DNA from 2 places in the Streptomyces sp. NPDC030814 genome. Region 2 is predicted to be linked to the other one. Evidence: riboswitches for the same ligand, from Rfam matches in the RefSeq annotation. Region 2 holds a riboswitch; the other holds the start of a gene.
The links. A riboswitch is a leader RNA that binds a small molecule or an ion and turns the genes downstream of it on or off. The one in region 2 is predicted to bind cyclic di-AMP.
Positions count from the first base shown of each region.

Region 1 (3,201 bases), on a different contig from region 2:
GTAGGGCAGGCCGACGCGGATGAAGACTTCCTCGAAGACACGGGACTGGGCGTTGGTCCGGTAGAAGACGGCGACATCCCCGGCCTTCGCCTGGCCCGCGTCCGTGAGGCGGTCTATCTCGTCGGCGACGAACTGGGCCTCGTCGTGCTCGGTGTCTGCGACGTATCCGGTGATCTGCGCGCCCGCGCCCGCGTTGGTCCACAGGTTCTTGGGGCGGCGGGACTCGTTGCGCTCGATGACGGCGTTGGCGGCGGACAGGATCGTCTGCGTCGAGCGGTAGTTCTGCTCGAGCAGGATCGTCGTCGCGTTCGGGTAGTCCTCCTCGAACTGGAGGATGTTGCGGATCGTCGCACCGCGGAAGGCGTAGATCGACTGGTCCGCGTCACCGACGACGCACAGCTCGGCGGGCTGGATGTCGTACCCGCCGGGGGGCACGTCGACGGGGTGCTCGGAGGTGCCGACCAGCTCCCTCACCAGGGCGTACTGGGCGTGGTTGGTGTCCTGGTACTCGTCGACGAGGACATGCCGGAAGCGGCGGCGGTAGTGCTCGGCGACATCCGGGAACGCGCGCAGCAGATTGACCGTCGTCATGATCAGGTCGTCGAAGTCGAGCGCGTTCGCCTCGCGGAGGCGCGACTGGTAGAGCGCGTAGGCCTGGGCGAGGGTCTTCTCGAAGCCGTCGGATGCCTGGGCGGCGAAGTCCTCCTCGTCGATCAGCTCGTTCTTCAGGTTGCTGATCTTGGCGCTGAAGGACTTGGGCGGGAAGCGCTTGGGGTCGAGGTCCAGATCGCGGCAGACCAGGGCCATCAGGCGCTTGCTGTCGGCGGCGTCGTAGATCGAGAAGGAGGAGGTGAAGCCCAGCTTCTTGCTCTCGCGGCGCAGGATGCGGACGCAGGCGCTGTGGAAGGTCATGACCCACATCGCGTTCGCCCGCGGTCCCACGAGCTGCTCGACGCGCTCCTTCATCTCGCCCGCGGCCTTGTTCGTGAAGGTGATCGCGAGGATCTGGCCCGGGTGGACGTTCCGCTCGCCGAGGAGGTGGGCGATGCGGTGGGTGAGCACACGGGTCTTGCCGGAGCCGGCGCCGGCCACGATGAGCAGGGGGGAGCCGGCGTGCACCACGGCCGCGCGCTGGTTCTCGTTCAGCCCGTCCAGGAGGGCCGCCGCGTCGATCGCGGGGCGCGGGGCGCCGTCGCGGTAGTAGGCGTCCCGGTCCGGCGGCACGTCGAACTTCCCGCCGAACAGATCGTCCGGAATCGACTCCGGCACATGATCGTCCTCGGGCGGCGGCGGGGGCTCCTCGTCACGGCCGCGGGGGGCCTGGAGGTCCGCCAGGAAGCTGTCGTCAAAGAGGCTGCTCATCGCTCTCCGAGTCTAGGCGCCCCCACCGACAGCGAGGGGCCGCCCCGGGAAGTCCGTACCGGGGTCGCTCCGGACCGCTCTCCGCGGCGCCACCGGCCACCGGTCGCACCGCCCCCGTCACGGTGAGCGATCGAACATACCACTTGTCGTGCACGCGAGGTCGAGGTCAGGAAAACGTATCGGGCATATCGAACATCAACCTTCACACGGACCACACCAGTTGGCTAGCGTCTTGGGTCAGGCCGTACGACCCAACCGGCGAACGTCGCCGGGCCGCACGGCCTCCGCCGAGTCCGGTGCGCCCCTCACGGCAGCCGGAGCCGGGGACCCACCGACCTCTGGGGTGAATCGACCCGACCGCCGCACGCGGCGAGGGCCGTAGGGCAAACCTTCCGAAAGCTTGCGCCCGAACCCGACAGCTAACTCGGTAGGCGGACTACGGAAGGAGTCGCCGAACCATGGCGCCGCACCGCAAGCCGCGTCCGGCCGGCCGAACACGCGCGGGCATACGCACCCCCGCTTTCGCCACGGCCGCCCTCACCTCCGTGGCCCTGCTCTCCCAGACGGCCACCGCCGCCCCCTCGACCGATGACAAGCCGAGCCTCGAGGAGGTCGAGAAGAAGGTAGACGACCTCTACCGCCAGGCGGAGACGGCGACCGAGAGCTACAACTCGGTCAAGGAGAAGACGGCCAAGCAGAAGAAACAGGTCGACAACCTCCTCGACGACGTCGCCAAGCGGACGGAAAAGCTCAACGAGGCACGAGACCAGCTGGGTTCGTACGCGGCCGCCCAGTACCGCACGGGTGCCGCCGCACCCGACACGGCGGCCCTGCTCCTGGCGGACGACCCACAGGAGTACTTCGCCCAGAACCAGCTGATGAACCGGCTGACGGACCGCCAGCAGGAGGCCGTCGACGAGTACGTCACCCAGCAGGCGGAGACCTCCAAGCGGCGCCAGGAGGCGTCCGAAGGCCTCGCACAGCTCACCGAGTCGCAGAACGCCCTCAAGTCCAGCAAGGCCAAGGTCCAGGCGAAGCTCGCCACGGCCCGCGAACTGCTCTCCCAGCTCACCGCGGAGGAGAAGGCCCGGCTCGCGGCGATCGAGCAGCAGAAGCAGGAGGAGGCCGAGCGCAAGGCGGAGGAACTGGCGCGGCAGCAAGCGGCGGCCCAGTCACAGGCCGAGCCGGCGCAGGAGACACCGGAGACGCAGGAGGTCCCTCAGGACACCTCCACCTCCACCTCCACCGAGACCACGACGACGGCCGAGGACTCGACGTACGCGTCGAAGGCTGCCAAGGCCCTCACCTTCGCCCGCGCGCAGATCGGCAAGCCCTACGTCTGGGGCGCCACAGGCCCGGGTTCCTACGACTGCTCCGGTCTCACCCAGGCCGCCTGGAAGGCCGCCGGCGTCGACCTCCCCCGCACCACCTATGACCAGGTCAACGCCGGCACGACCGTCCCGCTCTCCTCCGCCCTCCCCGGCGACCTGGTCTTCTTCTACGACAACGTCGGCCACGTCGGCCTCTACATCGGCAACGGCATGATGATCCACGCCCCGAAGCCCGGAACCTACGTCCGCGAGGAGTCGATCTTCTACGACGGCGAGTCCTCCATCCACAGCGTGGTGCGGCCGGCGTAGCGGCGTCGAGCAGCCAGTCGGAACGACCGGTCCGCCCCGGGGGCGGGCCGGCTCAGGTCCAGAGCACCGCGATGAAGACGTTCGCCATGGTGAGCGCGCCCACCAGGCCGAACATCGACTTGTCCACGGTCTCGTCGTCGCGCTTCACGTACACCAGTCCGAGGATCACGATCAGCAGCGCCATCTTGATGCCGATCTT
Region 1 covers NZ_JBVIDX010000011.1:92,352-95,552, reverse strand. Annotated here, with positions in the region: gene pcrA (DNA helicase PcrA) at 1-1,362, opposite strand, end outside; cyclic di-AMP (ydaO/yuaA leader) riboswitch at 1,638-1,811, shown strand; gene ACZ43N_RS23490 (C40 family peptidase) at 1,821-3,002, shown strand; gene ACZ43N_RS23485 (hypothetical protein) at 3,055-3,201, opposite strand, start outside.
Region 1: linked by a shared signal. The riboswitch ahead of ACZ43N_RS23490 (C40 family peptidase) and the one ahead of ACZ43N_RS28215 (transglycosylase family protein) in region 2 are both predicted to bind cyclic di-AMP.

Region 2 (3,201 bases):
GTCGAACATGGCCTGGTCGATCAGGCGCTGCTCGGTGGCGTCGTAGCCGACCAGCTCCGGGCCGATCTGCTCGATCACGGCGAGGACGGCCTTCTCGACGCCCTTGCCGAGGTAGCGGTTGGGGTCGCCGTCACGGAGCTCGATGGCCTCGAAGGCGCCCGTGGAGGCGCCGGACGGGACGGCGGCACGACCGGTGCTGCCGTCGTCGAGGCCGACCTCGACCTCGACCGTGGGGTTGCCTCGGGAGTCCAGGATTTCCCGGGCTACGACGACGTCGATGGACGGCACGAGCATCTCCTTCTTGGGATGTGACGCATTGGTGCGGGGCCGCGAGGGCCATGCGACTAGAGCCTAACCGCCCCGGGGCCGTCGGCAGCCGACCGACCGTCCCGTGGACAGACAGACCGTACCCATTGTTTCGGCTCGGAACAAAGGGGGGTGGGCGGGAAAGTGAACAGAAGGGGGAGCGACGGCGGTCCGGGGCACGAAAAACCCCGCCCCGGTGCGTACGGGGGAATGCGCACCGGGGCGGGGGGCCCGTGGGGACGGGGGACGGCCCTCACGAGGTCCTCACAAAGGAGGACACGGCCGTGAGCGGGCCACGGTTCAGCCGGGGAGCGGCCATTTTTTCGGCCCGGCCGAACCGGTGTCCCGGCCCGGCCGCGGCGGACCCATGGGCCCGGCCGCGGCGACCGTCGGGACCGGCCGTCAGCTCAGGTGGAGCTGCTGGCCGGGGTAGATGAAGTCGGCGTCGTCGATGATGTCCTTGTTCAGCTCGAAGAGCTTCTCCCAGCCACCCTTGACGTTCTTCTTCGCGGCGATGCTGCTGAGGGTGTCACCGCTGACGACCTTGTACTCTCCGTCGCCCTTCTTGACCTTCTTGCCGGTCGGGGTCTCGACGGTGGCGCGCCCGGAGGAACGCGAGGCGCGGGTGTCCTGGGTGCTCTCCTGCGAGGAAGAGGAGGAGGACTCCGAGCCGGAGTTGCCCGAGGAGGCGGCGGCGCCGTCGTACGAGGCGCTGGACAGGCCCTTGCCGCAGACCGGCCAGGCACCCTTGCCCTGGCTCGCGAGAACCTTCTCGGCGACGGCGATCTGCTGCGCCTTGGTGGCCTGGTCGGCGGTGGAGGCGTACTGCGTGCCGCCGTACCCGGCCCAGGTGGAGGCCGAGAACTGCAGCCCGCCGTAGTAGCCGTTGCCGGTGTTGATGGACCAGTTGCCACCGGACTCGCACTGGGCGACGGCGTCCCACTCGGATGCGGTGGCGGCGGAGGCGCTGCCGGCCGCCATCAGCGGGACGGCGATCGCGGCGGCGCCGGTGACACCGGCGACGGCGATGGCGCGGGCGGTCTTGGACGGACGGCGGTGCTTGCCCTTGCTGGAAGACAGCATGGAGTGATCCCCTCACCGACGCCTACGAGGTGAGCTGTCGGGTTCGGGCCGGTTGAGTTGCCCGGCCGCATCCGCTCGCCTCCCGGCTCACGTATGCGGCTTCACCCCGAGCCGGTGCCGGCGGTCTGACCCCGAAGGGCCTCAACCGCCGGACCCGGCGCAAACCTTGGGTCCCCCGCTCCTGCCTACGGCGCTTGACGCGACGACTGTTCCGAGCGGCCGTCGGCAGGATTCGGCGTGACGACCGCAAGGGCCCGCTGTGGCGAGCGGTCACGACCGTAAACACGTGATTCGCCGAATTTCAAAGACGATCAGGGGGTCTGTGATTCATCTCCCACCGAGATCAAAACGGGCATTAACGGGCGAACCATGACCGGAACTGCCGCTACTTTTCGCCCGTTTCGGCACTGACTTCCAGGGTCTGACCGGGAAGGATGAGGTCCGGGTCGGTTCCGACCGTGCGCTCGTTCTCGGCGTACAGCTCCCGCCACCCGCCGCTCACCTCAAGGGAGTCGGCGATGGCCGTCAGGCTGTCCCCGGGGCGGACGGTGTACGAGCCGTCGACGGCCTCGCGGGAGGCGTCGCCGCCACGGGAGGCGTGCCGGCCCGAGGAGGTGTCGCCGCGCGAGCCGGCCGCGTCGGTGTCGACACCCTCCTCCGCGCTCGCGCCACGGTGACGACCGGTGCCGGCATCCGCGTCATCGCTGGTGGAAGGGGTATCGGTCCGCGTGGAGTTGCCCGAGTCACCGCGGCGGGCGTCGGCCGTGGAGGAGCTGCCGGATTCCCGCGACCCGCCACTGCGGTCGGAGTCCGAGATGTCGACGGAGTCCCCTGCGCCCGCGTCGGCCTTGGCGGAACCCTCGGCGGTATCCGAGGACGAGTCGACCGAACCGGGCGAACCGGATGGGTCGGAGGAATCCGATGAGTCGTCGGACTTGGTGGAGTTACGGGATGAGCCGGATGAATCGGACGAATCGCCTGAACCGGACGAATCTTCCGCGACGCCGGTGTCCACGTCGGCCGAGGTGGAGTCGCCGTCGAGGTTGTGGAGGAGTCCGCAGGTGGACCAGACGCCGACACCCTGGTCGGCGAGGATCCTCTCGGCGACCGCGATTTGCTGCGAACGGCTGGCCTGGTCGGGGCTGGTCGCGTAACTGAGGCCGCCGTACTTCTCCCAGTTGGACTGGGAGATCTGGAGGCCGCCGTAGCGCCCGTTCCCGGTGTCCGCGCTCCAGGAACCGCCGCTCTCGCACTCCGCCACCTGGTCCCAGGTGGTTCCGCTGGCCGCGCTCGCGCCGGTGGCGCCGAGGAGCGGGATCGCGATCGCGGAGCCGGTCACTCCGGCCGCCACGAGGAGTGCCGGAGCCTGACGGGGGCGACGGTGACGACCGTTCCCGGAGAGCATGCGATTGCCTTTCACGCGACAGCAGTGAGCTGCGCGAAGGATGTGACCAACCTTCGCACTGCCGTGTGAACGTAGCCGCAGACGATCAGTTGTCACAAGTTAATGCAGCGGAGATCACGTGAAGATCACGAACTTGAGGGTGTGTCATGTTCTGCCGCTGTTCCGGGTACCGTACGCGCCGTTCAACCGCCCTGACGCGGTGTGAATTCGACCGGAAGCGTGCGCAATCCACGCATGATGAGCCCGCCGCGCCAGCGCAGGTCGGACGGATCGGCCGCGAGCCGCAGATCGGGCAGACGGGTGAGGAGTGTGGCCAGCGCAGTCTGCCCCTCCAGCCGGGCCAGGGGCGCGCCCAGGCAGTAGTGGATGCCGTGGCCGTAGCCGAGGTGCTGGTTGTCACGGCGGGA
Region 2 covers NZ_JBVIDX010000015.1:145,434-148,634, forward strand. Annotated here, with positions in the region: gene eno (phosphopyruvate hydratase) at 1-288, opposite strand, end outside; gene ACZ43N_RS28215 (transglycosylase family protein) at 709-1,389, opposite strand; cyclic di-AMP (ydaO/yuaA leader) riboswitch at 1,394-1,592, opposite strand; gene ACZ43N_RS28220 (transglycosylase family protein) at 1,775-2,794, opposite strand; gene ACZ43N_RS28225 (cytochrome P450 family protein) at 2,977-3,201, opposite strand, start outside.